One region of the Sphingobium sp. TomMM7A genome, then DNA from elsewhere that is predicted to be linked to it. Evidence: riboswitches for the same ligand, from Rfam matches in the RefSeq annotation. Region 1 holds a riboswitch; each other region holds the start of a gene.

The links. Region 1 has a riboswitch for cobalamin ahead of ACZ5ZH_RS00505 (TonB-dependent receptor plug domain-containing protein). Riboswitches for the same ligand answer to the same signal wherever they lie in the genome.
Region 2: linked by a shared signal. The riboswitch ahead of ACZ5ZH_RS14335 (HoxN/HupN/NixA family nickel/cobalt transporter) and the one ahead of ACZ5ZH_RS00505 (TonB-dependent receptor plug domain-containing protein) in region 1 are both predicted to bind cobalamin.
Region 3: linked by a shared signal. The riboswitch ahead of ACZ5ZH_RS16930 (TonB-dependent receptor) and the one ahead of ACZ5ZH_RS00505 (TonB-dependent receptor plug domain-containing protein) in region 1 are both predicted to bind cobalamin.

What each region holds. Positions count from the first base shown of each region.
Region 1 covers NZ_AP027311.1:98,315-109,568, forward strand. The annotation lists gene mobA (molybdenum cofactor guanylyltransferase) at 1-401, opposite strand, end outside; cobalamin riboswitch at 463-687, shown strand; gene ACZ5ZH_RS00505 (TonB-dependent receptor plug domain-containing protein) at 859-2,694, shown strand; gene ACZ5ZH_RS00510 (ABC transporter substrate-binding protein) at 2,731-3,558, opposite strand; gene ACZ5ZH_RS00515 (FecCD family ABC transporter permease) at 3,654-4,649, shown strand; gene ACZ5ZH_RS00520 (ABC transporter ATP-binding protein) at 4,643-5,422, shown strand; gene ACZ5ZH_RS00525 (penicillin-binding protein activator) at 5,522-6,724, opposite strand; gene rsmI (16S rRNA (cytidine(1402)-2'-O)-methyltransferase) at 6,736-7,578, shown strand; gene ACZ5ZH_RS00535 (YraN family protein) at 7,575-7,928, shown strand; gene gshB (glutathione synthase) at 7,958-8,932, shown strand; gene ACZ5ZH_RS00545 (DedA family protein) at 9,044-9,643, shown strand; gene ACZ5ZH_RS00550 (tyrosine recombinase XerC) at 9,827-10,723, opposite strand; gene ACZ5ZH_RS00555 (MBL fold metallo-hydrolase) at 10,813-11,254, shown strand, end outside.
Region 2 covers NZ_AP027312.1:326,452-334,673, reverse strand. The annotation lists gene fdhD (formate dehydrogenase accessory sulfurtransferase FdhD) at 1-632, opposite strand, end outside; cobalamin riboswitch at 737-981, shown strand; gene ACZ5ZH_RS14335 (HoxN/HupN/NixA family nickel/cobalt transporter) at 1,155-2,204, shown strand; gene cobW (cobalamin biosynthesis protein CobW) at 2,201-3,241, shown strand; gene cobN (cobaltochelatase subunit CobN) at 3,241-6,933, shown strand; gene cobO (cob(I)yrinic acid a,c-diamide adenosyltransferase) at 6,930-7,535, shown strand; gene bluB (5,6-dimethylbenzimidazole synthase) at 7,535-8,173, shown strand.
Region 3 covers NZ_AP027312.1:940,464-951,717, reverse strand. The annotation lists gene ACZ5ZH_RS16965 (N-acyl-D-amino-acid deacylase family protein) at 1-536, shown strand, start outside; gene ACZ5ZH_RS16960 (VOC family protein) at 593-1,123, shown strand; gene ACZ5ZH_RS16955 (hypothetical protein) at 1,167-2,060, opposite strand; gene ACZ5ZH_RS16950 (TonB-dependent receptor) at 2,084-4,552, opposite strand; gene ACZ5ZH_RS16945 (helix-turn-helix domain-containing protein) at 4,845-5,594, opposite strand; gene ACZ5ZH_RS16940 (MaoC family dehydratase) at 5,912-6,364, shown strand; gene ACZ5ZH_RS16935 (hypothetical protein) at 6,403-6,645, opposite strand; gene ACZ5ZH_RS16930 (TonB-dependent receptor) at 6,877-8,856, opposite strand; cobalamin riboswitch at 9,076-9,322, opposite strand; gene ACZ5ZH_RS16925 (hypothetical protein) at 9,669-9,848, opposite strand; gene ACZ5ZH_RS16920 (LysR family transcriptional regulator) at 10,033-10,926, opposite strand; gene ACZ5ZH_RS16915 (malate synthase G) at 11,037-11,254, shown strand, end outside.

The sequences.
Region 1 (11,254 bases):
TGAGCATCCATTTCATCCGCAAGCCCGGCAGGCCAGAACCCCGCCAGTTGCTGCCCCTTCAGCACCGCCCCACTGTCACCCACAAGCGCCTCCACCAGAGCCGCCGGATAAACGGGCATGTCGCACCCCGTCGTCAGCACCGCATCGTAACCTTGACTGCGCGCATAATGCAGCGCCGCGTTCAGCCCGCCCAGCGGCCCCATGTCCGCCGCTGGCCGATCCGCTAGCCCCGTCAGCCCCTCGACGCTCCGCCCGCAGACCACCACTGCCTCCACATGCGGCGCGATCGCCGCCACAGCATGGTCGATCAGCGTGCGCCCGTCCGGCATCAGCGCGAGAGCCTTGTCGCTTCCGAACCGGGTGGATCGTCCCCCAGCCAGCACCGCACCCAGCAATCGCATTATCCACTCCTTGGCAGAACCCTCAACTTCCCCTATGGCGCGCGGCGTGAGCGGGCAACTGTTCACGAAAGATCGCGCCGGAAAGGGAATGCGGTGCGGACGGGATCACCGTCCAACTCCGCGGCTGTCCCTGCAACTGTAAGCGGCGAGCGCGATGCACAGGGAAACCCGCATGCCTTCAAAGGGGAAGGCGAGGGGGACCGGCCACTGGACCAAAAGTCCGGGAAGGCGTGCATCACCGCGACGACCCGCGAGCCAGGAAACCTACCGGCGCATGGTCGCTCTTGCCTTGGGTCCAGGGATAGGTCCGGGCACGGTGTTTTCCGTCTGAGCGACGAAGCGGCGCAGGGCCGCATCGGTGCGCGTGACGGGGCTGGCGTCTCTTCTTCCCGCGCACCGGCCGCTCATGCGGCAGGCCCTGGGCTCATGTCGCATGGCGCTCAGGGAAGACAGAAATATGATCAGGACCGGAATTTCACTGCTGGCGCTGCTGGCCGCCACCCCCGCTCTCGCCGAAGATTCGGGCGAGATCATCGTCACCGCGCTCGGCATTGAGCAACCCACCGATGAAGTCGGGCAGGCGGTGACCGTGATCGATGAAAAGACGATCGAAACGCGCCAGAATGTCAGCGTCGTCGATTTGCTGATCACCACGCCGGGCGTCCGCTTCAACCGCGCTGACGCCGTGGGCGGCGTCACCGGCATTTCGATCCGAGGCGCGGAAACGACGCAGACGCTGGTGCTGCTCGACGGCGTCAAGATCAATGACCCAAGCGTCATCGGTGATGCCTATGACTTCGGCAACCTGCTGACCGGCAACATCCGCCGCATCGAAGTGCTGCGCGGCTCCAACTCCGTCGTCTATGGCAGCCAGGCGATCGGCGGCGTCGTCAACATCATGTCGGAGGAACCCGGCGAACGCTTTGGCGGCAGCGCCTCGGTGGATTATGGTTATGCCGATACGCTGAACGCAAAGGCCGACATTTCGGGCAGCACAGGCATCGCCTCTGGCAGCGCGGGCGTCGCGTATTTCCGTACCGATGGCATTTCCGCAGCCAAAGGCGGCACGGAGAAGGACGGCTATGAGAACATCGCCACCAACGCAAAGCTGAAGCTCGCCTTCACCGACAATCTCAGCCTCGACCTGCGCGGCTATTATATCCATGCGGACCTCGACACCGACATCTTCTTCGGCGCGCCAGCCGACACGACCGACAGCAGCAAGCTTGACCAATATATCGGCTATGCAGGGCTGAACCTTGCCTCTTTCGACGGCAAATTGACGCAGCGGGCGGCGGTCACCTGGTTCCGTGCAGAGCGCAGCTATGAGTCGCCCTTTGGGCCTTCCGGCTTTACCGGAAAGACGTTGCGGTTCGAATATCAGGCCGTCTTCCAACCCATCGACAGGGCCAAGCTGCTGCTGGGATATGAACATGAACGGCCGGAATATGACTCGTTCTTCTTCGATTCCTTCGCAGGCCAGAATGTCTACAGCAATGCCGGCGCGAATATCGACAGCGTCCATGCCCTGGCCGTGGTCAAGCCCTTCGCCGGTCTGGCCCTGACCGGCGGCGTGCGTCATGACGATCACAGCCAGTTCGGCGGAGCGACCACCTTCGGCGCCAACGCCAACTATTCGCCCAACCATGGCCTCACCAATATTCGCGCAAGCTATGGTGAGGGGTTCCGCGCGCCATCGCTCTATCAGCTTTACGATCCCACCTATGGCAATGCCGCCCTCGATCCGGAGCGGTCGAAAAGCTATGATGTCGGCATCGACCAGCAGCTTGGCGGCGATCAGGCCACGATCTCGGTCACCGCGTTTCGCCGCACCATCGACGGCCAGATCGATTTCGACTTCGGCACGTCGCAATATTTCAATCTCGGCCGCACGCGCGCAAAGGGCGTGGAGGCTATGCTGACGTTGAAGCCTGTCGAAGCGCTGACTGTCACGGCTTCCTATAGCTATGTCGATGCGCGGAACCGCGACACGGGCGCTCGCCTCCCGCGCCGTCCGACGAATGTTGTCAGCCTCGCTGCCGACTATCGCTGGCAGTTCGGACTGTCGGCCGGAGCGACGCTGCTGATGGCCAGCGACAGCTATAATAATGCATCCGCCACCCAGCGGATCGATGGCTATGCGCGGCTGGACCTGCGCGCTTCGCTGCCGATCAACGAGCATCTGGAGATTTACGGCCGCATCGACAATGTTACGGATGAAGAATATGCGACCGTCTATGGCTACAGCACCTACGGCCGATCGGCCTATGGCGGCGTGCGTGTCCGCTTCTGACGGTAGAAGGTGAAGGGGGTGGGCGACCGCCCCGCTTCATCGCCGGGGCGCGGCCTTTGGCTGCGTCCTGCCTTTGCTTGCGGCGTCCGCCTGCGCCACGATGCTGCGCGCGGCCTGCACATAGGCGAGGCCGCCGCACACGGTCCACGCTTGCGGTACGTGGATGCGGGGGATGGATCGCAGCACCGGGTGGTGCAGCATTTCCGTCCCCTGATCGACGACCTTTTCGCTGCCTTGCTCCACAATCAGATAGTCGGGCCTGGCCGCGATCATCTCCTCCAGCGGCACCTGCGCCAGCGCTGGCTTGCCAAGTTTCGCAGCCAGATTGGTGAGGCCTGCGCGCCGGATCAACTCATCGACCAAAGTGCCGGTCCCGGTCATATAGCCGCGCCGCTGATAATAGGCCGCAACGCCGCCGCGCCGGGAGCGGGGCAGGGCGGCAAGGTCGCGCTCCATGCCCGCGATCATCGCCTCGCCCCGCGCGGGATGGCCGACAACGGCCGCCACCTGCCGGATCTGGTCGCGGATGGCGGCAAAACTGTCCGCGCTCGCCAGCCCGAGCTTGCGCCATCGCCCATCCGGCGCGCCGACAACGCCGCCAGCGCCATCGGGAAAGCCGATCACCAGGTCGGGGCGCAGCGCCAATACCTCTTCGGCCGGACGCTTCAGCACGGGGAAACGCCGCGCCTGCCCGATCGCCGCCGACAGTTCCGGATCATGGCCATAGGGGCTCAAGGCCGCGATCTGCCCCGGATCGGCGAGCGCCAGCACATATTGGTCGGAACAGGTGTTGAGCGACACGATACGCTTGGGCGGCGCGGGCGCAGCGCCGGTCAGGCTGACCAAACAACATATCGCCAACATCCTTCTGCGCACCAATCCAGCCTCCGCAAAGCGCCGTGCTCCCGCTTTCGCCGCAGCACTACAACCCCTATCAGCAGCCTTGGAGCGCGCAAGCCATGAAGGCCCGCCGCCCTCCCCTGCTGCTCCCCATCCTTCTCGCGCTCACCCTTTTGGCAGCACTCGGCTCCCTTACACTGGGCGCGGTCCCACTCTCTCCCGCCCGCATCCTGGCCGTCCTCACCGGCGGCGGTGACGAAGTCGCCCGCGCTATCCTCATCGACCTGCGCCTGCCGCGCATGCTGCTCGGCCTGATCGTCGGCGCGATGCTTGGCCTCGCCGGAGCCGCGCTTCAGGGCTATCTCCGCAACCCGCTCGCTGAACCCTCCGTCCTCGGCGCCTCCAACGCGGCGGCTCTCGGCGCTGTCTGCGCCCTATATTTCGGCCTCGCGCAGCTTCACCCGCTCATCCTCCCCGCCCTCGCCATCATCAGTAGCCTCATCGCCATCGCCGCGCTGTTCCTGCTCGCTGGTCCGTCCGAGAGCCCCCTGACCCTGATCCTCGCAGGCATAGCGGTCGCAACCCTCGCGGGGGCGGGCATCAGCCTGTCGCTGAACCTCTCGCCCAATCCCTTCGCGGCGATGGAGATTATGAGCTGGCTGATGGGCAGCCTCGAAAATCGCAGCTACGCCCATGTCTGGATCGCGCTGCCCTGCGTCCTCATCGGCACCGCGCTGCTGATCGCCGACGGCCGCAGCCTCGACGCGCTGACCTTGGGGGAGGAGGGCGCCCAAGCACTGGGCGTTGACCTCTCCAGGGCGCGGCTGCGCATGATGCTGGGCGTCGCGATCGGCGTCGGCGGAGCAGTCGCGGTGTCGGGGGCGATCGGCTTTGTCGGCCTTATCGTCCCTCACCTCGTCCGTCCCCTGACGGATCGCTCCCCTTCGGCGATTCTGCTCCCCTCGCTGCTCGGCGGCGCGGCGTTGCTCACGCTGGCCGACATCGGTGTCCGGCTGATCCCCACCAGCAGCGAATTGAAGCTCGGCGTCCTCACCGCATTGCTCGGCGTTCCAGTCTTCCTCATCCACCTGATGCGGGAGCGCCGGCTATGGTAACCATCCGCGCCGAAAACCTGTCCGTCCGCCTCGGCCGCCATGCCGCCGTGACCGGCGTAACCACGGTGCTGGAGCCGGGGCAACTGGTCGGCATCATCGGCCCCAATGGCGCGGGAAAATCGACGCTGATCCGCGCCTTGCTCGGCCTTGTCCGCGCGGAAAACGGCACCGTATCGATCGACAGCCTGCCGATCACAAGCCTCAGCCGAAAGGACATAGCGCGCCGAGTCGCCTATCTCCCTCAAGGCCAGACGCTGCACTGGCCGCTGCTCGTGGAACGGCTGGTGGCGCTCGGCCGCATGCCCCATCTCGGCCCGCTGTCCCGCCTCTCGCCGCAGGATGAGGCATTGGTCGACGCCGCGCTCGCCCGCGCCGATGTCCTCCACCTCAAGGGCCGGATCGCGACCGAACTGTCAGGCGGCGAGCGCGCCCGCGTCCTCCTCGCCCGCGCGCTGGCAGTAGGCGCGCCCGCGCTCATCGCCGACGAACCCCTCGCGGCTCTCGACCCCGGTCATCAACTGGATGTCATGGACCTACTAAAGGCCGAAGCCCGCACCGGTTCGCTGGTCGTGACGGTGCTGCACGATCTTGGCATGGCCGCCCGTTATTGCGATCGATTGCTGCTGATGGACAATGGCAAGCTTGTAGCCGATGGCAAGCCGCTCGACGTCCTGACGGAACAGAGCCTTGCCCAAGTCTACGGCATCTCCGCCTGCATCGAGCCCGATGGCGAATGGCCGCTGATCCTGCCAACCGGGCGGATCAAAAGCTAACCACCACACTCCGTTCGCCCTAAGCCTGTCGAAGGGCTTCTCTTTTCTTTTAAGAAGGAAAAGGCTTCGACAGGCTCAGGGCGAACGGAGAAGGGGCTGTTATTCCGCGAAAGCCTTGGGCGCAGCCGCCACCACCGTGTAAGTCCCGGCGCCAACCTCTGACACTTCCAGCGCCCGCTCGGCAACCCCGCCACGCCCGAACCGGAACGCGCCATCAATCCCCGAAAAGCCCCCCGAATCGCGCAGCCGCGCCGCCGGGAACACCGTCCCCGGTTTCCAATCCCGCGCAATCCGCACGGTCAGCAGCACCGCGTCATAGCCGAGCGCTGAAAGCCGGAACGGCGCGCTGCCATAACGCGCGCGATATTTGCCCGCCAATTGTCCATAAAGCCCATCCGACACGCTGGCGAACCACGCGCCCCGCAAAGCCGGAGCGGACGCCAGCCCGCGATCCGTATTCCACAATTCCGTGCCCAGCAGGCGGGCCGTCGCCCCGCCATTCTTCCGCACGATCGGCGCCAGCTGCAACGCCACCCGCCCGCTGTCCGCGATCAGCAGCGCGTCATAGCTGGACGACGCCTGCAATTTCTTGACCGCCGCCGTCATCGAAGCAGGCGTCCGGTCGAACGTCTGCATCGACACGACCGTCCCGCCCGCACCCTCGACCGCGCGCAGAAGCGACGTGCCCGACCGCTCACCATACATGCCCTTGGGCACCAGCGCGGCGAACTTCGACAGCCCTTTGCCCTTCGCGAATTCGACGACGCGTTCGATCGACTGGTTGGGGTTATAGCCCATGATGTAGACGCCGTTTCCGGCAACGCTCACATCGTTGGAAAAGCTGATCACCGGCACATTCGCCTTTGCGGCGATCGGACCCACGACCCGCGCGTCTTCGGCCAGCAGCGGCCCCAGGATCAGGCGATTGCCTTCCGCCAGCGCCTTGTTCGCCGCCGCCGCCGCACCCATGCTGGTGTCATAGGTGGTGATGCGCACCTTGTCGGCCTTGGTATCCAGCAGCGCCAGCGTCGTAGCGTTGGCGATGGATTGTCCGACGCCCGCATTCGGCCCGCTCATCGGCACCAGCAGCGCGACGCGATTGCGCAGCGCGTCGGTCGGCAGGCCCTGCGTCACATCAGGGCCACTGGGAACAGGCTCCGTCGGCCGCACCGGACCCGGCCCACGCGGCACGATCGACTGACAGGCGGCGAGAGCCAAAGCGCTGGCGGCGAACAGGATACGCGCACCGCGCTTCATTGCCGCGAACATGTCCGCTTGCCGGAGGGCATCCGTCTCTGTCATCTGGCGTCCTTATGGAAGATACAACTTCTGGGCTGGAGCCCGGGCTTTACATCGTTGCGGGGCCGATCGGCAACCTCGGAGACCTTAGCCCGCGCGGGGCGGAAGTCCTGCGCCTTGCCGATGTGATCGCCGTGGAAGATACACGGGTGAGCGCACGTTTGCTGCGTCACGCGGGGTCGGATCGTCCGATGATCCCCTATCATGACCACAGCGCCGAAGGCGTCCGCGCCCGCCTGATCGAGCGGATGGCGAGCGAATCGGTCGCGCTCCTGTCCGACGCTGGCACCCCCCTCATCTCCGACCCCGGCTACAAGCTGGTCCGCGACGCCCGCGCCGCCGGGCGCAACATCACTACGCTGCCCGGCCCCAGCGCCGCCATCGCCGCGCTAACCCTGTCCGGCCTTCCCACCGACCGCTTCCTCTTCATGGGCTTCCTCCCCGCCAAACAAAAGGCCCGCGCCGACGCCTTGGCCGAAGTCGCCACCCTGCGCGCCACGCTCATCTTCTACGAAAGCGGCCCGCGCCTGTCGGAAAGCCTCGCCGCGATGGCCGAGGGGCTGGGGAACCGCGAAGCCGCCGTGTCCCGCGAAATCAGCAAAACATTCGAGGAAACCCGCACCGGCACCCTCACGGAACTTTCCGCCCGCTACGCCGACGCCCCGCCCAAGGGAGAGATCGTCGTCATCGTCGGCCCACCCGGCGAAGCCCCCCCCGCCAGCGCCGAAGACGCCGACGCCGCCCTCCTCGAAGCGATGGAACGACTCCCCGTCTCCAAAGCCGCCGGAGAGGTCGCCAAGAAACTCGGCCTGGACCGCCGCGCGCTTTACGATCGCGCGCTGGAACTCAAAGGGTGAGACGCCAACAGGCCGAAAAACGCGGTCGCCAAGCGGAACGCATCGCCGCATGGTGGCTACGGCTCAAGGGCTGGCAGATCGTCGGCCGCCGCCTGCGCACACCCGCCGGCGAGGTAGACCTTGTTGCAAGACGCGGCGCGATGCTCGCTTTTGTCGAGGTAAAGGCCCGCGCCACCGCCGCAGATCTCGACCTCGCGATAGACGAACGCCGCCTCTCGCGCGTCGCGTCCGCCGCCGAAATGCTCTTCTATGACCTTGCAAAGCCGGGCGACGACATGCGGATCGACGTGATCCTCCTTGCGCCGGGCCGTCCGCCGCGCCATCTGGCGAATGTCTGGCATGGGGGCTGATCCTTTCATCCCCGGAAAAAGGATTGGACATGACTGAGCTCAACCCCCTCACCATCGCCGTGCAGATGGATCCGATGGAAGAGATCAACATCGCGGGCGATTCCACCTTCCACATCATGCTGGCGGGGCAGACGAGGGGGCATAGGCTCTACCATTATCTCGCGCCCGACCTCACCTATCGCGACGGCCGCGTGCTGGCGAAGGCGCGCCCGGTAAAGGTGCAGAAGGTTCGAGGCGATCATTTCGCCCTTGGCGAGCCCGAGATGCTCGACCTCGGCCGCGACGTCGATGTCGTCCTCATGCGCCAGGACCCGCCCTTTGACCTGAGCTACATCACCGCCACCCATTTGCTGGAGAGGGTGCAGGCCGAAACGCTGGTGGTGAATGATCCCGCCTCCGTCCGCAACGCGCCCGAAAAGCTGTTCGTGCTCGATTATGCGCGCTTCATGCCGCCGACCATGATCACCCGCGACCTCGCGGAAGTCCGCAGTTTCCTCGCCGAACATGGCGAGATCGTGGTCAAGCCGCTCTATGGCAATGCGGGCAACGCGGTCTTCCATGTCGGCCAGTCCGGCGCCAACATCTCCGCGCTCGTGGAACTGTTCAACGCTTCATGGGTCGAGCCTTTCATGGTCCAGGCCTTCATCCCCGGCGTCGCGCAAGGCGACAAGCGCATCGTCCTCATCGACGGTGAAATCGCAGGCGCGATCAACCGCATTCCGGGCGAGGGCGAGATACGCTCCAACCTCGCTGTGGGCGGATCGGCGGCCAAGACGGAACTGACCGACCGGGAACTGGAAATCTGCGCCGCCATGGGGCCGGAACTCAAGGCGCGTGGACTGCTGTTCGTCGGGATCGACGTAATCGGCGGCGAATGGCTGACCGAAATTAACGTGACCTCGCCCACGGGCATCGTGTCGATCGACGCCTTCAACGGTACGGACACAGGCAGCATGATCTGGGACGCGATCGACGCCCGCCTCGCCGCAAGAGTAGCTGCTTGAGCCACCTTCAACCGTCTAACAAAAACCCCGTCATCCCAGCGGAAGCTGGGACCTCGTGCCCCAGGCCGTGCCCTCCAAAAGAGATTCCAGCGTTCGCTGGAATGACGTGCCTTGACTGACTGGGTCCTCCATCTCATCGACGCAGGCGGCTATTGGGGCATTTTGGCCCTGATGGTCATCGAAAATGTCTTCCCCCCGATCCCGTCCGAACTCATCATGGGCATCGGCGGCATCCGCGTCGGCCAAGGCCGCATGGCGATGGAGTGGCTGCTCGTCGCGGGCACGCTGGGCACCACGGTCGGCAATTATTTCTGGTATCTGGTCGGCCATATATTGGGCTTCGCACGGCTCAAGCCGCTGGTGGACCGCTACGGCCGCTGGGCCACGCTGGAATGGCGGGACGTTGAGGCGCTCGACCATATATTCGGCAAATATGGCCAGATCGTCGTTTTCGTATTCCGCTTCCTGCCCGCCTTCCGCACCATGATCTCGCTGCCCGCCGGGCTGTTCCGCATGGGGCATGTCAAATTCCTCGCCTGGACGGCCAGCGGCGCGCTGATCTGGAACATTATCCTTGCCTATGCGGGCTACATCCTCGGCCAGAATTTCCGCGACATCGACAAATATGTGGGGCCCGCGGCGATGGCGTGCGTGGTCGGGGCAATTGCGCTCTACCTCTGGCGCTTGGCAACCTGGAAGCCGAGGGGGTGAGTGGGCTGTTCCCCCTCCCGCAGGCGGGAGGGGGCTAGGGGGTGGGCTGACGCAACGTTGGATTGAGTCTTGTAACGGCGAGGTCGAAGCTCGCTACGCTCGCGCCCACCCCTAACCCTTCAAACGAGTCACGCGCCTCGTTTGAACGTTTACGGGAGGGGGACTATGTTTGTCTTAGCCAACTCAAGCCCGAGGATGCGCATTCCGATAAACATCCAGCAGATGCGCCGCATCCACCTGCGTATAAATCTGCGTCGATGACAGGCTGGCATGCCCCAACAGCTCCTGCAAAGACCGCAAATCCGCCCCGCGCCCCAGCAAATGCGTCGCAAAGCTGTGCCGCAAAGCATGCGGCGTCGTCCGATCCGACAGCCCCAGCCGTCCGCGCGCACCCTGCACCGCGCGCCGGATCAAAGCCGCCGACAATGGACCACCCCGAGCCCCCCGGAACAGCATCTCCTCCCGCGCCATAGGATAAGGGCAAACCGCCACATAAGCCTCGATCGCCGCCCGCACCTGCGGCAGCAGCGGCACTTGTCGGCTCTTGCCCCGCTTGCCCGTCACCCGCAGCGTATCGCCCAGCGGCAACACGTCGCCCATCAGTCCCATCGCCTCGCCGATCCGCAGCCCCGCCCCATAGAGCAGCAACAACACCGCCCAGTCCCGCGCGCCGATCCAGCCCTCGCGCGCCGTCTCCGCAATCTCACCCGCCAGCGCCACCGCCTCGTCAGGGGAGATCGGCCGGGGCAGACCCCGCTTCACCTTCGGCCCTTTCAGCAGCGGCACCCGCGCATCCTCGCCGCCGGTGAACCTCAGGAACCCACGCACCGCCGACAATTCCCGCGCCGCCGATCCATTGCCGATCCCGTCCATCCGCCGCGCCGTCAGAAACGCGCGCAAGTCGGCTTGATCCACCCGCGCCAAGCCCGCCGCCGTCACTGCTTCCCCGCGATGCTCGGTCAGGAAAGCGATCAACCGCTCCGCCGTCGCCATATAGGCGCGCACCGTGTGCGTGGATCGCCGCCGGTCCAGTGCCAGATGCTGCCGCCATGCCTCCACAAGATCCCTGCTCGCGCTCATGGCATGAAGTCTAGGCGATGGCGTCCCCAAACGGAATCCCCCGATCAACCGGCCCTTGAAAATCCCGCCCAGATGGGCACATGGAGCGCATGGCAACCGCACCTGACATGGCCGACATGCCCACCGGCACGCTGCTGCAAATCTCGCCGCGCATCGGCCGCCTTCTGGCGCCCAATCCCTCGCCCTTCACCTATACGGGCACCCAGACCTATCTGGTCGGGTCAGAGGACGTGGCGGTGATCGATCCCGGCCCCGCCGATCCCGATCATCTCGCCGCGCTGCTCGCCGCGATTGCAGACCGCCCCGTGCGCGCAATCCTGTGCACCCACACCCATCGCGACCACAGCCCTGCCGCCGCGCCGCTCGCGGCACAGACCGGCGCGCCCATCGTCGGCTGCGCGCCGCTGGTGCTGGACGATGACGGCCCGCGCGCCGATGCCGCCTTCGATCCTTCCTATACGCCCGACCGCATCCTCGCCGATGGCGAACAGGTGACAGGCGAGGGCTGGACGCTCGAAGCCGTCGCCACGC
Region 2 (8,222 bases), on a different replicon from region 1:
ACCAGCTCAAAGGAACAGCGGGAAGACAGCAGCGCGAAGCCGCCATCCCAGGACATTTGCCGCCGCCGCATGGCCCCGATCAGCTTGTCGAAGGCATTGTGGCGGCCCACATCCTCATAGGCGAGGCGGATCGCACCATCCGCCCCGGCCAGCGCAGCAACATGGACCGCGCCGGTTTGCCGGTTGAGCGGCTGATGCGCGGCAAGATCGTGCAGCGCGCCGAAGATCGCTTCCCGGCTCGCTTTCGATCGGGCGGTCACGACAGGCAAGGGCCGCATCGCCTGCTCCAGATTTTCAACGCCGCACAGACCACAGGAAGAATCGGAGACGCGATGACGGACCCGGCCCAGCAGCCCCTCGACGCGGTCTTCCGGCAGCGTAGCCCGTGCGACCAAGCCCTGCTCCGTAGCATGGACATCGACGTCGAGCGGCGCGTCGGATGGGATGACCAGCCGCTCGGCCAGCGCGAACCCCTGCACCAGTTCCGCAACATTGGTCGGCGTCGCCATCAACACGGCATAGCCAACGCCGTTGAACTCGATCGCGACGGGCACTTCCTCCGCCAACTCGCGCGTCACGGGCGACGCCTCGCCGTCGGGCGTGATGCGGGTAAAGGAAAAAGGCGAAGTCATAAGGCCGGTCTAGGCGGGCAATGTGCGCCCGGCAATATGGTGTGGGAGGCAAATGGACGCGGTCATGCAACTGCCGCTTCCCTTTGGCGGCCAAGCCATCTATGCACGGCCTCGATCGCGCCGGTGCCCGAAAGGGCTTTAAAGGGAATGCGGTGCGGGCTGCTCACAAGGCGCCCAAATCCGCGGCTGTCCCTGCAACTGTAAGCGGTGAGTGAGATGCATAGCGACCTTCCGTCCCGATCGGAGGGTCAGCCACTGGGCCGGACGCTAAATCATGCGAGGCCTGGGAAGGCCATGTGTCGAGCGATGACCCGCAAGCCAGGAGACCTGTCGGCGTCTGGTCGCTCTTGCTTTGGCCCAGGGGATGGCCGGGGCACGGTATTCCGTCTGAGCGACGCGTGCGGCGGGACCGCACCGGCTTCATGTGCCGGACGCTTCATCGCGTCCGTCCGGCGTGTGATGTCGGCCGCTTAGCGGAGGTCCCGTCCAGTCTCGCTGACGCTGACGGGAGCCATGTCTCCAATGGTTATGCAATTTCCGGCGCTTCGTCGCCGTGCCACGTTCATGTTCAGCGCGCTGATCGCCGCCAACATCGCGTTATGGCTGTGCGCCTTGCTGATCTTTGCGGGCGACACGATGATGCTGGGCACGGCCCTGCTCGCCTGGAGCCTGGGGCTGCGCCATGCGGTCGATGCAGACCATATCGCTGCGATCGACAATGTGACCCGCAAGCTGATGCAGGAAGGTCAGCGGCCGCTGACCGTCGGCCTCTGGTTCGCGATCGGCCATAGCGGAATCGTGCTGATCGCCGCCGTCGGAATCGCTTTCGCCGCCAGCGCGCTGAGCAGCGTAGAGGCGGCGGGCGATATCGGCGGGACGATCGCGACGATCATATCCGCCACTTTCCTCTTTGCCATTGCCGCGATGAACCTGATCATCCTGAGATCGGTCCTGAAGACGTTTAACCATGTTCGCAGCGGCGGCACCTATGTCGATGAAGACATGGACATATTGCTGGGCAACCGCGGCATGCTGGCGCGTCTGTTCCGGCCATTGTTCCGCTTGGTCACGCGCAGTTGGCACATGGCGCCGCTGGGCTTTCTGTTCGGCCTGGGCTTCGACACAGCGACCGAAGTCGCCATCCTCGGCCTGTCCGCGGGGCAAGCGGCGAGCGGCCTTTCGATCGCCACCGTGCTCATCTTCCCCCTGCTGTTCGCGGCGGGCATGGCGCTGATCGACACGGCAGACGGTGCATTGATGATGGGCGCCTATCAATGGGCGTTCGTGAAGCCGATCCGCAAGCTCTACTACAACATTACCATCACATCGGTGTCCGCGCTGGTCGCAATCGTCATCGGCGGGATCGAGGCGGCGGCGCTGCTGGGCGACAAGCTGGGCCTGACGGGCGGCGTCTGGTCGGTGGCCGCCAATCTGGGCGAGCATTTCAACAGCCTGGGCTTCTTCATCATCGGCCTGTTCGCCGCCTGCTGGCTGGTGAGCTGGATCATCTACCGCTGGAAGCGCTTCGACGAGATCGAGGTGCTCCTCTCCAATCAAGGACAGACTTTATGAGCAAGGTTCCCGCCACCGTCATCACGGGATTTCTGGGCGCCGGTAAGACGACGCTGATCCGCCACCTGATCGAAAATGCGGGTGGGCGGCGGCTTGCCCTCATCATCAACGAATTTGGCGATGTCGGCGTCGATGGATCGCTGGTGAAGGGGTGCGGCGATGAGGCTTGCCCGGATGAGGATATTATCGAGCTGGCCAATGGCTGCATCTGCTGCACCGTGGCGGACGATTTCCTGCCGACGATGCAGCGGCTGCTCGACCGGGATGTGCCGCCCGATCATATCATTATCGAGACTTCGGGCCTTGCCCTGCCAAAGCCGCTGGTGAAGGCGTTTCAGTGGCCCGATATCCGGACACGGGCGACGGTGGACGGGGTGATTGCACTCATCGATGCCGATGCACTGGCGGCGGGCCGCTTCGCCCATGACGAGGAAGCGCTGGCTGCCGCTCGTGCGGCTGATCCGACGCTGGACCATGACAGCCCGATCGAGGAGCTTTTCGAGGATCAGCTGGCCTGTGCCGACCTTGTGCTGCTGAACAAGACAGACCTGGTCGCGCCGGAAAGGCTTGCGGAACTGGAGCGGGATCTGGCGGCGGAAATCCGGCCGGGCGTGCGTATCGTCCGCACCGCGCGGGGGGAGATCGACCCGGCGGTCCTGCTCGGCCTTGATGCCGGGGTCGAGGACCAGATTGACGCCCGCCCCTCCCACCATGACGAGGAGGAGGATCATGATCATGAGGATTTCGACAGCTTCGTCATGGAGTTGGGGGAATTGGGCAATCCTGCGCCGCTGCTGGATGCTCTGAAGCAGGTCATAGCCGATCACGACATATTGCGGGTGAAGGGCTTCGTCGCCATTGCGGGCCGTCCGGCAAGGCTGGTCATTCAGGCGGTCGGGCCACGCATCCAGCATCATTATGACCGGCACTGGCAGGTGCATGAGGAGCGCCGATCGCGACTGGTGGTGATCGGGCAGGCGGGGCTGGACCGGGCGGCGATCGAACGGGCATTCATCCAGCAGATGGCGGTCGCCTGATGCATTTGCTGACCGCCACGCCCGGCACCGTCTCCAACGGGGACGAAGCGATCGACCTTGGCCAATCGCCGGGCGACATCGTGCTGCTGACCGTGGCGGACAGCGACCTTGCCTGCTTTGCGAGCGCCGCCGCCATTCTGGGGGAAGGCGGGCCGTCGATCAGGCTGGCCAATCTCCTTCAGCTCAAGCATCCCTATTCGGTCGATCTCTATGTCGAGAATGTGATTTCCCACGCGAAATTCGTCTGCGTGGTACTGTTGGGGGGTAAGAGCTATTGGCCCTATGGCATTGAAGAAATCGCCAATGTCGCGCGCGACAGGGGCATTGCTTTCGCCGCCATCGCGGACGGGCGGGAGGATGATCCCGAACTGCGGATGGCGTCCACCCTGCCCCCGGAAATATGCGACCGGCTGCGCGATTATCTGCGGCAGGGCGGCGTTGCCAATGCCACGGCTTTTTTAAGGACCGCCGCGCGGATTGCAGGGTTGGACGCGGGCGCGCCTGACGCGCCGGTTCCGGTCGCCGACGCGGGCCTGTATCTTCCCGGTGTCGAACGCCCAACGCTGGAACAGGTGAAGGCCGGTTGGACATCCGGCCAGCCGACAGCGCTGTTCCTTTTCTACCGCGCCTTGTTGATCGCCGGAACGCTGGAGGCGGTGGACGCGATGATCGCGGGATTGCGGGCTGCGGGGCTTAATGTCCTGCCGGTCCATGTACGGGCGTTGCGGGAACCCTTTGCGCGCGACTTTCTGGAAGGAGTGATCGGGGTAGCTCGACCGGACGTCATTCTGAACGCCACCGCCTTTGCCGCATCGGCGCCCGGCGAACCGCGCACGCCATCCATATTGGAGCAGGCCGATTGCCCGATTCTTCAGACCTTGTTCGCCAGCGCCGAACAGGCGGCGTGGCAGGATAGCGCGCGGGGGCTGGGTCCGCGCGACTTGGCGATGCATATTGCCTTGCCCGAAGTGGATGGGCGCATCTTCACCCGCGCGGTCGCTTTCAAGGCCGCCGCCCGCTTCGATACGCGGACGGAATGCAGCATCGTGGTGCCGCAGCTTCTGGCTGATCGTGTGCACTTTGTTTCCCAACTGGCTGCAAACTGGGCCAGATTAGGCCGGACGCCGGTTAAGGGTCGGCATGTGGCGCTGGTCCTTGCCAATTATCCGAACCGGGATGGACGGATCGGCAATGGCGTGGGCCTCGACACGCCGGAAAGCGCGGCGGCGATCCTGCGCGCGCTGGCGGAGGCTGGCTATCGGACGGGCGACGCGCCGACCGATGGTGCGGCGTTGATGGGGCATATGACCGGAGGGGACGCCCCCTGCTCGCTCGCGCTGGCCGACTATCGTGCGGCATTTGATGACTTTCCCGAAAGCGTTCGTACAGCCGTTATCGAGCGATGGGGCGAGCCGGAGGATGATCCCTTCTGTCAGGGTGAGGCCTTCTCCCTTCGGGTGCATCGCTTCGGTCAGGTCGCCGTCGCGGTGCAGCCTTCGCGCGGCTATGATGTCGATCCGAAGAGCAGCTATCATGATCCGGCGCTGCCGCCGCCGCATGCCTATCTCGCCTTCCATATCTGGCTGGCGCGCGCATTCGCCGCGCATGCGGTGGTGCATGTGGGCAAGCATGGCAATCTGGAGTGGCTGCCGGGCAAGGCGATCGCGCTGTCGGAGAGCTGCTTTCCCGAAATATGCGCCGGGCCGATCCCGCAAATCTATCCGTTCATCGTCAACGATCCGGGCGAAGGCACGCAGGCGAAACGCCGGATCGGGGCATGCATCATCGACCATCTGACGCCCCCCCTCACCCGAGCCGAGACCTATGGGCCGCTCAAGGAACTGGAGGCGCTGGTCGATGAATATTATCTGGCGGCGGGGATGGACCCGCGCAGGCTGGAAACGTTGCGCCGGGACATATTGGCATTGGCGGCAAGCCAGGGACTGGACAAGGATGCGGGCGCGGAAGGCAGCGGGGACGATGCCTTAGCCGCGATCGACAACTATCTCTGTGAACTGAAAGAAATGCAGATTCGTGACGGACTGCATATCTTTACCCGGTCGCCAGAAGGGACGTTGCGGCGAGACCTGCTGATCTCCCTTGCCCGGTGCCCGAGAGGTTTGGAGGAGGATCAGCAATCGCTGCTGCGGGCTCTGGCGGACGATCTGGATTTGGGTTTCGATCCGCTCGACTGCGGCATGGGTAAGCCTTGGGATGGGCCGCGCCCGGACGTGCTGGCAGGCGTGGCGCAGGATGCATGGCGCAGCACCGGCGATACGGTGGAGCGGCTGGAGCTCTATGCCATGCAGCTGCTCGACACGGGCGAGGCCGCGCCGGGGCCGTCGAGCGGGCGCGTTCTGGAGGTGATACGCAGCGACCTTGGTCCCCGCGTGGATGCTTGCGGAGAGGCAGAGAAGGCTGCGCTGCTTCAGGCGCTCGACGGTAAGTTCGTGCTGCCCGGCCCGTCCGGCGCGCCGACGCGGGGGCGGCCCGATGTGCTGCCGACCGGGCGGAACTTCTATTCGGTCGATACGCGCGCGGTGCCGACCGTGGCCGCCTGGAATTTGGGCCAGCGATCCGCCGACCTCATCGTGCAGGATTATCTTCAGCGGGAGGGCGATTATCCGCGCGCCATCGCTCTGTCAGCCTGGGGCACGGCGAACATGCGGACGGGCGGCGACGACATCGCGCAGGCGCTGGCGTTGATGGGCGTGCGGCCGCGATGGGAGTGGGCTTCGGGTCGGGTCGTGGGCTTTGAGGTGATGACGATCGCCGAGCTGAACCGGCCGCGCGTGGATGTGACGCTACGCGTGTCGGGCTTCTTCCGCGACGCCTTCCCGGAACAGATCGACCTGATCGACAGCGCCGCGCGCGCCGTTATGGCGCTGGATGAGCCGGACGAAGATAATCCCGCCGCCGCGCGTCATCGGGCGGAGGCCGCTGCGCTGATCGCGGAAGGGACGCCTGAGAAGGCGGCGATGCGGCGCGCGGGGGCGCGCGTCTTTGGGTCGAAGCCCGGCGCTTATGGCGCGGGTTTGCAGGCGATGATCGACGAGCGGCTGTGGCATGATCGATCGGACTTGGCGAAGATCTATCTGGATTGGGGCGGCTATGCCTATGGCGGCGGGGTCGAGGGTGATACAGAGCGCGACCTCTTCGCCCAGCGGCTGACTGAAGCCGACGCGCTGATCCAAAATCAGGATAACCGCGAGCATGACCTGCTCGACAGCGACGATTATTATCAGTTCGAAGGTGGCATCGCCGCCGCCGTCGAGCATTTGTCGGGCCGCCAGCCGCTAAGCTATCACAACGACCATAGCAGGCCCGAGCGGCCCGTCGTCCGCACGCTGGAGGATGAGATCGGCCGGGTGGTGCGGGCGCGCGTCACCAACCCCAAATGGATCACGGGCATGATGCGCCACGGCTATAAGGGCGCGTTCGAGATTGCCGCTTCGGTCGATTATCTGTTCGCCTTCGCCGCCACGACCCATGGCGTGAAGGACCATCATTTCGATGCCGTCCACGCCGCTTTCATCGAGGATAAAGCGGTGCGCGCCTTCATGGCCGACGCCAATCCCGCCGCGCTGCGCGAGACCGCCGCGCGCCTCCACGAAGCGCTGGACCGGGGGCTGTGGCGGCCACGGTCGAACAGCGCCGCCATGCTCCTCGCCCAACTGAAGGACCCATCATGATCGAACGCACGCCCGAACAACATGCCGAGAAGATGAAGAAGAAGCAGGCCGCCCATGACAAGATCATGGCGACCAAGACGCAGGAGAAGGGCCTGCTGATCGTCCATACCGGCAAGGGCAAGGGCAAGACGACCGCTGCGCTGGGCATGGTCGTGCGCGCCATCGGTCATGGCAAGAAGGTCGGCGTGGTCCAGTTCGTGAAGGGCGCGATGACCACCGGAGAAAAAGTGGTGTTCGATGCGTTTCCCGACAATGTCATATTCAAGCCGATGGGCGAAGGCTTTACCTGGAACACGCAGGACAAGACCCGCGACATCGCCCTCGCCCGTGAAGCCTGGGACGAGGTAAAGCGGATGATCGCCGATCCCGCCTATGATATGGTGCTGGCAGATGAGCTTAATATCGTCCTGCGCTACGACTATCTGCCCGTTGATGAGGTGCTTGAGGCCGTGGCGAGCAGGGACGAGATGAAGCATGTCATCATCACTGGCCGCAACGCGCCCGAGGCTCTGGTCGAGGCGGCGAACCTTGTGACGGAAATGACGCTAATCAAACACCCCTTCCGCAGCGGCGTGAAGGCGCAGGCAGGGATCGAATTTTGATGAGCGGACCCGCTATTACCCCGATCGACAGCGCGCAGTTCGAGGCGCTGGTGCGGGCGCGGCGGGACATTCGCCATTTCAGGACCGACCCGATCGACGAAGCGGATGTCGAATGGCTGTTGAGCATGGCGCATCGCGCGCCGTCCGTCGGCCTGTCTCAGCCTTGGCGTTTCGTGCGGATCGAGACGGCGGAGTTGCGCGAGGGGCTGGCGTGCCATGTCGACCGCCAAGTCAGGGAAGCGGGCAAGGAATATGACGGGGATCAGGACCGGCTCTATCGCAGCCTGAAACTTCATGGGCTGCGTGAGGCGCCGGTGCTGTTCGCCGTCTATTGCGACGATGGGACGGAGACCGGCCATCATCTGGGCGCGGTCACCATGCCTGAGGCGCGGCGCTATAGTTGCGTGATGGCGGTCCATACGCTGTGGCTGGCGGCGCAGACGCGGCGGATCGGCATGGGGTGGGTGTCGATCATGGAGCCCGAAGGCGTGGACGCGATGCTGGATATTCCGGAGGGCTGGGATTGTCTGGGGCTGCTGTGCCTTGGCCGACCGGTGAGCGAGGAGGATGTGCCGGAGCTGGAACGGCGGGGATGGGAAGAGCGCACGGATTGGCATTCGGTGGTGGTGCGGCGGTAACGAGTCCGGCCCTCCTCCGTTCGCCCTGAGCTTGTCGAAGGGCTCCACT
Region 3 (11,254 bases), on a different replicon from region 1:
AGTGGATTCTTGAGAATGGCACCAAATCCACCGTGCATATGGCGCCCTTCCCGAAGGATGAGGACCTGACCATCCAGCTGATGCTGGACCCGCAGACGGTGGGGAATATCTCCGACGCGGGCGCGCATCTTCAGATGCTGTGCGGTGGCGGCGAGAATATCCTTCTCTTCACCAAATATGTGCGGGAAGGGCTGCTCACTCTGGAGCAGGCGATCCATGTAAAGACGGGCAAGCTCGCCAATTTCTTCGGCCTCCATGATACGGGCGAGATCAAGGTCGGGCGACGCGCCGACATTGCCGTCTTCAACCTGAGCGAGGTCGAATATCGCAATATGGAGAAGCGGTTCGACGTGCCCGATGGCGATGGCGGTACGACATGGCGCTTCACTCGTCCGGCTGCGCCCATGCGGCTTACGCTGGTGAATGGGGTCAAGACCTTCGACGGCAACCGCTATACCGGCGCCCGTCCGGGCGAATATCTGGTGCCCACCGCCGCGGCGAATGACGCGCTGGCTTCGTTGGAAGCCGCTGAATAAAGAAAAAGGGTGCGGGCGGTGCAGGCCGTTCGCACCCTGTCCTTGCAAATGGGAATATGAATTTGGCAAAATTCGGTGCGATCGACCAGATCGGGATATTGGTGGACGATCTCGATGCCAGCATAAATCGCTGGATCAGTCATTCGGGCGTGGGTCCATGGACCGTATTCCGCAATGTCGCGCTGGATGGCCAATATCGTGGCGAACCGACGCGCGTCACCATGCACGTCGGATTATCCTATCAGGATGGCGTGCAAATTGAGTTGATCGAGGCCACGAACGACGCCCCGTCACCCTATCGGGCTGATGATGGGTCGCGCTTGCTGGGCCTTCACCACATCGCTCGCATAGTCGATGATCTGGACGCTGCCGTTGAAATGGCGGTGGCGGGAGGCATGGAAGTGCTTTTCACGGCGCATAACCCTGCCACGCGCGTCGCCTATTTGCGCGTCCCCGGCGAGCCTGGCCAATTGTTCGAGTTTATCTGCGGCCCCGATATGCGCGGCATGTGCGAAGCGGGGATCGTGGCGGCCCGCGACTGGGACGGCAGCGATGCTGTAACGGTGATCGACTTCGCGGCAATGTAGTAGGCGGCTGCCCCTCATCAGAGGGGCAGCGCCAATCCTGATCTTACTCCGCCGCCATGGAGGGCATGCCCTGATGGCTTGGCCTTGGGTCTTCGCTGATTGCGGTGGTCCATGCCCATTCACCGGGCTTTGGCGGATTAGTGATGCCGAATTCCTCGCGAATATCTGTCACCTGCCAGTCGAGATAATCGCGATAGGGAATGAGGAAGAGGGGATGCTTCCAATTACGCCCTTGTGCTGCGCCAATGTCTTCAGCGTCCAGCTCTATCTTCACCGACTCAGGATAGAAAAGCCCGCTCTTCATCATCGTCTTGGCGCGCAGATAGGAACTGACGCGGTTGAAGAAGGATGCGAGTTCGGGCGTGAAATATTTATAAAGCGCGCGCATGTTCGCTGCCAGCAGCGCTATTTCACCGGCATGATTGGTTTCAAAACCCGTGATCATATGTTCGATGTCATGGGTATGGGTCCGTTCCTTCATGTAGAAGTCGAAATCGGTCTCTATCTCCATCCCCTGGAAGAAATGGTCCATATTATAGCCGCTATTGACCACGAAATCGTAGATCACGGCACGTAGCGTGCCCGGCTCGGCACCGGCCAGTTCCTCATTCTTGAACAGCGAGACTTTTTTGCCGTCCAACCATGTCTTGAATTCAGGAAGCCGCGCCTTTTCTTCCTCGAACAGCTGGAAGATACGGGGCCAGTTTTCCAGTTCCATCAATATCTTAACGACATCGGGAATATAGGCGGTGTTAGGCAGTTCAGCCCCATTCCGCCGCAGCATCTCCTGAGCGATCAGCGCGCGCAGTTGCGGGTGGTTGAGATAGGGCGAAGAACTGATCAAGACGGAGCTTTCGGTCGTGAAGCCCGGCCCCGATCCATTATAATATTCAAAATCCGCGCTGCTTACGCGCGCCGCAATCTCGTTTTCCATCATGTCTCTCCTCTTCATTCTGTCTTTTAGAAACTCACCCCAAGTTCGACACCATAGGTCCGCCCGCGTTCGTAGCTGGCTATCAGTTGCAGCACGGGCGATCCGAACGGATTATAATGTTCGTTGAACAGGTTTTGGCCGAACAGCGACAGAGACGCCTTTGTCCCGCCCAAGGGCATGTCCACCCAGCCGATCCTGCCATCAACCAGCCAATATGCCTTGGTGTAGGCATATCGGTTCAGGTCCGCGCTATTGCCCGCAAGGTCGAAGAAGGGCGTCGAGACCAGCGGCGCGCGGCTGCGATAACGACCGTCCACCCGTGCCGAGATATGGCCGCCCATGTTCATGTCAGGGCTGTCATATTGGACCGAGGCGCGGCCCTGCCATTTGGAGGCAAAGGTGGTGCGGGCAATGTCGGCAACTTCGACCCCGTTCAGGATGAAGCTCTTATAATCAAGGTCAGTATAGCTCAGATTGCCGCTCAATGTTAGCCCGCGCACCGGCACCAGATCCGCCTCAAGTTCAAAACCCTTGATGCTCGCCTTTCCTGCATTGTCAAAGAATTGGCGGCCATTGATGAAGTTCTGGGTCTGAAGATCCTTATAATCGCTGTAGAACAAAGCGATATTGGTCCGCAGCCGGTTGCCCCAGCTTTGCGTCTTCAGGCCGAGCTCATAGGCTGTCAACGTTTCGGGTTTATAGGGGATGCCGCTCAATATGCCGCCAGCCACATAGCCGGTGGACACTTTGCCATAAGCCGTCACCTGGTTGGTCGGCCGCCAGGTGACGATCGCCGCCCAGGTGGCCTTTTTGTAATCGACCTTGTAGTCGCCGACGCCCAACTGGCCGCCCTGCCCGCCGGATACTGCGAAGATCCGGTTTTCCCGCTTGTCGATCGTGTAGCGAATGCCGCCCGTCAAATCGATCGTATCAGTCAGATGATAGGTGAGCTGCCCATAGGCTGCGTAGCTGTCATTGATGGCGCGCGTCCGCGTCAGTCCGCTGCCGAATATGCTGTCGAGCGATGGGTTGAAGTCGGCCGCATTGACCACGCCGTCGCCGTTGATGTCGAAGGGCAGCTGCCCGACCGGCAGGCCGGGGATCACTCCGACGGTGGATGTGTCCAGCACAACGCCGTTCGCGACGGGTTGGAAAATACCCAGTATGTCGGTCGCGGGGGTATTTTCATGGAAGTAGAAAAGGCCCGCCGTCAGGTCGAATGCTTCAGAAGTGACTTGGACCTGAAATTCCTGGCTGAACTGCTTTTGGCTGGTGGATCGCGACGTCAGCAGGGAAAAGAATGAGTCATTGGGTCCCGGCGCATTGGCAGGATCCAGGATGGCTGCAACATCACCCGCCAGCAGTGCCTGGAATTGCGCGGTCGTGAAACGCAAACCTCCGGTCGCGCCAAGGTCGTAGATGTTCGGATCCTGCCGGAACTTGCGATAGGCAGTGATGCTCTTGAGCGTAATCTCATCGCTCACGGGATAGGTGAAGGTGAGGCTATGCCCTTGCGTCACTACATGTTCGGGACTGGTCGCATTGGCGACTGACGTCAGGCGATCAGTCGAAATATTGGTGATGCCGCCGAATAGCGGCTGGAAGGCGACAATCGGCGCCAACAACTGGCCTGATGCATCCGGGATGACGCCATAGCTCTGTATCGCCCGGCCGGTCGAACGCGCATCGGTATAGTCGAAGCGATAGTCGGCGGTCAGGTCGCCCAGATCCAGTCGTGCCGCGACGCCTACGCCATCGACATTGCGTTCGCCTAGCCGGTCGGCGATGCGTTGCACGCCGAATGACGGGTCGCGCTGACGCAGATCTATGGTGCGGCCGCCCAGGAGGTTGCGATAATCACCCTCAATCTCGTCATGAAGGTAGGACAGCTTGACCGACAAGGGGCCAAAGGCGGGCAGGTCGACGGATACTTTCGTCCGGAACGCGTCGTAATTGCCATAGGATACCGTACCGCGAACGCCGAACTCGCCCGTTGGAGCAGCCGTCACAAGGCTGATCGCGCCGCTTGTCGCGTTGCGGCCGAACAGCGTTCCCTGCGGGCCGCGCAGCACTTCTACACGCTGGATGTCGGACAGGTCGAAGATCGAGCCGACCGTGCGGCCGATATAGACGCCGTCCAGATAGATGCCAACCTTTGGATCGACCGCATTGTTGGACGTGCCGGACGCCACGCCGCGAATGATGATTGTGGGATTGGATTGCAGGCCCTGCGTATTGATCTGAAGGCTGGGCGCCAGGCCAGCGAGGTTGCGCACATTGGTGACGCGCAACTGGTCAAGCTGGTCCGCGCCGATGGCGGTCACGGCGACGGGCACCTTTTGCAGGCTTTCCTCGCGCCGCTGCGCCGTCACTATGATGTCGGCCAGCTGCCCCTGAACCGCAGCCTGCGTGGCCGGGTCGGCAGTCTGCGCCAGAGCCGCTGTCGTGGCGAACGATGATATGCCCGCTAACGCAACGGCAATAGATGAACGCATGGCAATCCCCTTCCTTTCGTCGGGCGATGCCATCCCTCGATACGGCCGTGCTCCGTTTAGAACTCGGTCCACCATCCGGGGCCGAACACGCGTACGCGCATCCGAAAACGGACGTTTGGCGGTGTTCCGCCATTATATTGTTCATGATGCAGCCTGATCTGCGGCGCATGGCCGCGAGCCCTTTCTGCATCCTCTCCTGACAGCTTCGGCCACCGATCAGCTCTTCGGCCGAGCTATCTTGTTTGCATGCAGCGTGTCTTGAAATGATCCCTTCGTCAAGGGCCATCCACAATCAGCGAGGTTTCAGCGGCGCCACCGGACATGCCACTGCAAGAACAGCGTGCCATTCTCCCGGAAGAGCCGAGGTGCGACGATCCGCCTGCGCGATTTCCCGCAGTTCGGCCCTGAAACGCTCGATCCTTTCCGCGACACGCGCGACGCCCACGGGCGACAGCTTGACCGTTTCCACGCCGAAGATCGTATCTGGGTCGCCATAGTTCAGATTGAAGAACAGATGCTTCATATGCTGTTCGAAATGCCTGCGCATGGGCTCGCGTTGCCACACATGGGCCGGGTCCAGCCGCGCACGTAGACGTCCTCCCGGCAGGCGATCGATCAGCGCCAACCTTTCCAGCCGTTCGACATGTTGCGCGATATGTTCGGGCGGTATGCCAAAGCCTTCCTCGGCTTCGGACACCGGCCAACCCGTGACGATGATGAAGAAAATGGTGGATAGTTCGGGGCTTGTGGTCAGCGCCTTTTCCTGCGCCAGCGTCAGCTTGTCGGATGACCGATCGCGCACGGCGGCCTCTTCGGCGATTTCGGTGAGCGTGGTGTCGGCGAGTGCGCACAGTTGCGACAAGGTGCGCAGGCCCAGCCCACGGCCATGCAGCCATCGTTTGACGGTGGCGGTGCCCACGCCAAGCTTTTTCGAGACGTCGGCCTGGGTCAGGCCCGCTGCTCGTAGCCGCCGTCGGAGCGCCGCCAGCAGCAGCTCATGTTCCATTCCGAAAGGGTCGTTGGACGGATGAGAGGGGCTCATCAGATGATCCCTTCCCACGCTGCAAGGATGATGTGGGCCGACCACGGCGCTAGATCATATTCCGCGATGTTTGATCGTGGATGGTTCCGCGATCGATATCCATCCCTCGACTCTTCGGCTGCACGGCTTTCGTGCAGCCGAAGCTTCTTGTCTTCTCCAGTCATGGCCTCTCCAGCTTATTCTTTTGGGAAGGGTAAGTAACTCGACGCCGCTGACAAGGTCCAACTGATCCTCATCACCACTAGAGTATTTTCCTATCGCATTCGCGCATGCTTGTGCATAGTTTTGCTCTTGGAGCAGCATGGGGGGTGAATGGAATGAGCCAGTTTCTCGATTATCTTCAGGCGCGGGCGGACGAGGAAGACGTGTCGGACTGGTTCCTGGTCAGTCAGGAGATGATCGACCAGTTCGCCGAAGCGACCAAGGATCATCAATATATCCATGTCGATCCGGAGCGCGCGAAGCAGTCACCCTTCGGCGGGACGATTGCTCATGGTTTCCTGACGCTTTCACTCCTGCCGCATCTATGCGCCGATGCGCGAGGCGACATCGTTCCCGACGGCGCCACGGAGATCAATTATGGCAGCAACAAGCTGCGTTTTCTGGCGCCCGTACGATCCGGCAAACGTGTGCGCGGAAGGTTCAAGCCGCTGGAGATCGTCGAAAAGCGGCCGGGGCAGATTCAGCTGACCACCGAAGCAACGGTAGAGATAGAAGGCGAGAGCAAGCCCGCGCTCATCTGCGAATGGATAACCCAGTTCCAGCTTTGATCCGGCAATCGTCGGCGTAAGCGGATTGGGCTATCCATTTAGGCGGCGGTGTTGGTCGCGTGCAGGCCGAAGGCCATGCGCGCGGCGTTGATGGTGTATTCATACTCCTCGCCGCCCGGTACGAGGTCGTGCCAGTTCTTGTGCGTGATCGCCGCGAAACTGTCCTGCCATATTTTGCAGGCAATCAGTTGTATTTCTGTTTCCTTGGGGGCGCGCTGTGCTTCCAGGCAGTCACGCAATATCGCGTGAAAAACGGCGCCCCTTAATGGTGCGTGCTTCATTGGCATCCTCTCCAGGCTACTGATTCTTTGTCCAGATTGCCGAGGGGGAAAATTGCATAGCGGCGAAAAGAGGTCAACTACGTCTCAAAATTTCCACGGGTATTTAACATGTATTCTATTGTAGTTTGACCGTTGCCCTATCCACTTTTACTTTATGAACATCGCCGTTCATTATGTAAGCCATTGATTGGGAAGGCCGCAGGGTCTTTGTAGATGCGGCCTTCCCCAGCATTAGAAGCTGAACTTGATGCCGCCTCTCACCGTTCGCGGTTCGACCACGCGGCTTAGCCTCCCTTCGACAGGCTCCGCATCTGCGGCGGGAAGGTAGGACTCGTAATAATAAGCGATGTCCTTGTCCCCGCTGCCAAGGATGTTGAGCAGTTCGGCATAGACTTGCACCCGCTTCCCCTTCCAGGCGGCGCGCGCGTTGACGACCGTGCTACCGGAATCGCGCACGCTATTGTCCTCGATCAGCGGCGAGGGGCCAAGGTGACGGACGCGGATGCTGGCTTCCCATGGGTCAAGCACGATGGCTGCGCCAGCGGACGCGGCGTTTTTGAAGGCGTTAGGGATATGGTCGCCATTGGTATAGCGGCTGTGGCTGGCGGTGTAATTGCCGTCGAAGGCGAGCCAGGGGAGCGGGCGCCAGAAGGCGACAAGCTCATAGCCGTGGCGGCGGCTGGCTCCGCTGGGTTCGACCGCGTTGGAGTCGCCGATGAAGCGCAACTCGCTCCCGACGTTCAGCCACCAATAGGTTGCGGTGAAGGTGAAGCCGGGTAGTTGCAGGCGGCCGCCCAATTCCTTGCCCGTGCCGCGCACGAGCATCGGGACAGGCGTGTCGACATTGACCGCGCCGCGCGCATCGTTGGAATGAAAGCCCCGGCCCCAATTGGCATAAAGTTCGACATGCGGCGTGATTGCCCAGGCCGCAGATGCCTTGGGAGAGACGAGCGTGTCCGATCCGCTGCCTTCGCCCAGCGCAGCGGCGACGGCGTCGCGGGCGCGGACGTCGTAATGATAATAGTCGCCGCGCAGGCCGCCAGTGACTCGCAAGCCCGGCAGCGGCGTGACGGTGGCTTCGCCATAGAGCGCGGCTGAACCCTGCTTTACGCGATAGCGGCCGAGCGAGGATAGGGAGGTGCGGTTCGACGTGCGATTGACGCCGACATTGCCGATCGCGTCATAGCGATTTTCCGTGCCGAGCTTCAGTTGCAGAGCGGAGGCGATGTCCCAGCGCTTTTCGCCGGTGAAGCCCAGTACCCAGCGTCGATCGAACTGCTCGATTTGCGCGCTGGTGCCGTCGGGATCGGTGTAGGTGGGGTTGGAGAACATCGTCCAGTCATAGAATTGCGCGTAGAGATTGGCGCGCCATGTCGGCTGGAGGGTAGCGATATTGCCGATGATGCGCGTCGTTTCGCCGCGCGCGGACGGATCGGGCGAACAGAAGACATCGGGGCAGAGCGGCGTGCCGATGATCCGTTCGGGTATCTGCTCGGTCGGGCGCCATGTCGCGCGATAGGCGTGGAGCGTGGCGTCGATCTTACCGGCCCCGGCGGGAAGCGTATATTTGGCGAAACCTGCATAGTGGCGCAGATGTTCGGCCTCCTGCCACGGGCCGTCATAAGCCTTGGCCTGGGCGACGAGGGTGAGATTGCCTGCGCCTGCCTTTACCGTGCCGCCCACCGCCAGTCTGCGCCAGCCGAAGGAGCCGCCCTCCGCCGCGCCCCATGGACGGTCATAGCCATCGATCGTGGTCATATAGGCCGCGCCCGCGAGTGCGAAGTCGCCGCCATCGGCGCGATAGGGGCCTTTGCGAAAATCCTCTCTCGCGATGATTTCGGGGATGAGGCCGTTCAAGTCGAGATAGCCTTGGCCATGGCCGTGGCTGCGGAAGTTCATCTGAACGCCGTCGATATAGGTGGTGAAGTCCGACCCATGGTCGAGATTGAAGCCGCGCAGGAAATACTGATTGGCCTTGCCGCTGCCCGAATGTTGGGCCGCGACCATGCCGGGCACCGCTTCGAGCAGTTCGGCGACGCGCAGCAGCGGGCGGACGAGAAGGTCCGCGCCGCCGACGCTGCCCTCGCTTGCCGCATGAGCGGTGCCGATCTTGTCCTCTCCCCGGCCGAAGACGACGATGGTGTTCGCATCCTCGCCCGCGTCATTCGCATCGGCAGCGAAGGCGGGGAATGGGAGGAGCGTGGCGGTCAGCGCGCAGGCAGCGCGGTGGAGTTGATTGGGTAGTTTCACTTGATGCACTCCGGGCGTCTGGCGACACTCGGCGAGAGACCTGCCGCCAGACGGCGACCGGCGCGCGCCGACGGCCGGACGCCCCCAAGGCGACCGCCAGCGTCACCGAAGCGGCCTCTCGCCGCTCGTTCGTCGCTCAGACGGAAACTACCGTGCCGCGGCCATCCCCTGGACCAAGGCAAGAGCGACCAGACGCTGGCAGGTCTCCTGGCTCGCGGGTCATCGCTTGATGCACGGCCTTCCCGGGCCTCGCAGGATTTAGCGTCCGGCTCAGTGACTTGCCCCATCCCGCCTAGGAGGTGGGGCGATGTGCATCGCGCTCGCCGCTTACAGTTGCAGGGACAGCCTTGGCTTGGGGAGGCGGATGCCTCCTTTACCATGTTCCCTTTTAAGCCTCTTTCGAGGCACCGGCGCGATCATTTTCCCAGGGGTTGCCTGGGTGACGGGGCGATAGCGGAGGTGTGGGGGTTGGGCAAGGGGGGTGGGTAGGGGGGTGGGGTGAGGTAACTTGCTCCCTCTCCCCTTCAGGGGAGAGGGTTGGGGAGAGGGGAGCGGCGGTCGTGCTTTGCGTTCCCCTCTCCCGCCTTCGCTACGCTCGGCACCCTCTCCCCTGAAGGGGAGAGGGAATGGGCGTGTCCCTCATTTTTCCGTTTGTCATCCCAGCGGAAGCTGGGATCCCCTTGCTAGGAGGCGCGTGGTCGCCTGAGATGCCAGCTTTCGCTGGCATGACGGTACGTGGTGGGACGCTGGCGTAGCCGCTTGGCGTTGATGGATTAGTTCAGCGTCGCGCCGCGCTCGCGCTGGAGGCGTAGGGCCATGGCTTGGTAGCGGACGGCGCGTTCATTGTGGAGGGCGATGGTGGCCTGGTCTGCGCCGCGAAGGCGGGCTTCCCTGGCCTGCCGCGCTTCCTGGGCGGCGCAGGCGGAAAAATGTGATGCGTTATTGGGGCGCATGGCCCTTATCCTCTCTCAATTTCTTATGGCTCGAACGATAACATCGGCCTGTTTCCCGCTGCCATTACGCAGGTTAACTCCGGAAAGCTTCTGTTTTTTGACAGCCTGCTTGCAAATGATTTCAGGAAGGGATTTCTGCGCTTTTCAAGCAGTTGAGCGGATGGCGCTAAGGGGCTTCATGCTATCAGCCGCCCCGGTTCCACGATGCATCGCGGAAGATTTCGCGCAGGAAGCCGATGAAGGCATCAACGGCGGCGGGACGGCCTGCGGCGCGGGGGTGGACGGCGTGAACGGCGAGGTCAGCGGGGCCTTCCCAGCTATCGAGGACGCGGACGAGGCTGCCTTCCGCGATCAGGTCGCCCACGTCCCAGAGCGAGCGCAAGGCGATCCCGACCCCGGTAAGGGCGAGTTCGCGCACGATTTCGCTGCTGTTGGTGCGGACATGGCTTTGGCCATCGATCAGCTTGCGCGCGCGGCCATTCATCAGCCGCCATGGCAATTGTCCATCGGCCGCGAGCAGGCGGTGGCGGGGGAGGTCGGCGATCTTGTCCGGAATGCCATGCGCGGCAAGATAGGCGGGGCTGGCGCAGAGGATGCGGCGGTTGGTGGCGAGATGATGTCCCTCCAGATGGAGAGGAATGTCGCTGGTGATACGGATCGCCACGTCGATGCGCTCGGCGAGCAGGTCTTCATAGGCGTCGGACAGGTTGAGTTCGAGATCGACGCGCGGATGGAGGTCCAGAAAGCGGCCAACATGGGGCGCCACATGCAGGCGGCCGAAGGAGGTGGGAGCCGAAATGCGCAGCGGCCCGGACGCGCTCCGATGCCGACTGGTGACGCGTTGCTCCGCCTGCTGGATGGCGTCGAGGATGGCGACAAGGTCGCGGTGCAGGCCGACGCCTTCCTCCGTCAGGGCAAGGCGGCGCGTGGTGCGATGGATGAGGCGGACGCCGAGGCGCGCTTCCAGCCGGGAGATGCGTTTCGACATCATGGCGGGCGAGATGTTCAATATGCGGCCTGCCGCCGAAAGGCTGCCTGCATCCACCGCGCGGGCGAAGAGAAGATAATCGGGATCCATCGATGATCTTTTCCTATGAGGAACAGATGTTTTGAGTTCTTGTTGTCTAGTGCGAGGATGGAGAGGGGTCTATAGGCTTTCGTCACAGTATTTTGGATGGAGAGTTGCCCATGGACGGCATGATCGAGAAATCGGGCCTGATGGTTGCCGCCGAGCTGGCGCGCTTTATCGATGGGGAAGTCCTGCCGGGGACGGGGATCGCGGCGGAGGCGTTTTGGAAGGGCGCGGCTGCGATTTTCGCGCGGTTTGCGCCGCTTAATGCGGCTCTGCTGGAAAAGCGCGATGCTATTCAGGCGCAGATCGACAGCTGGCATGGCGAGCAAGCGGG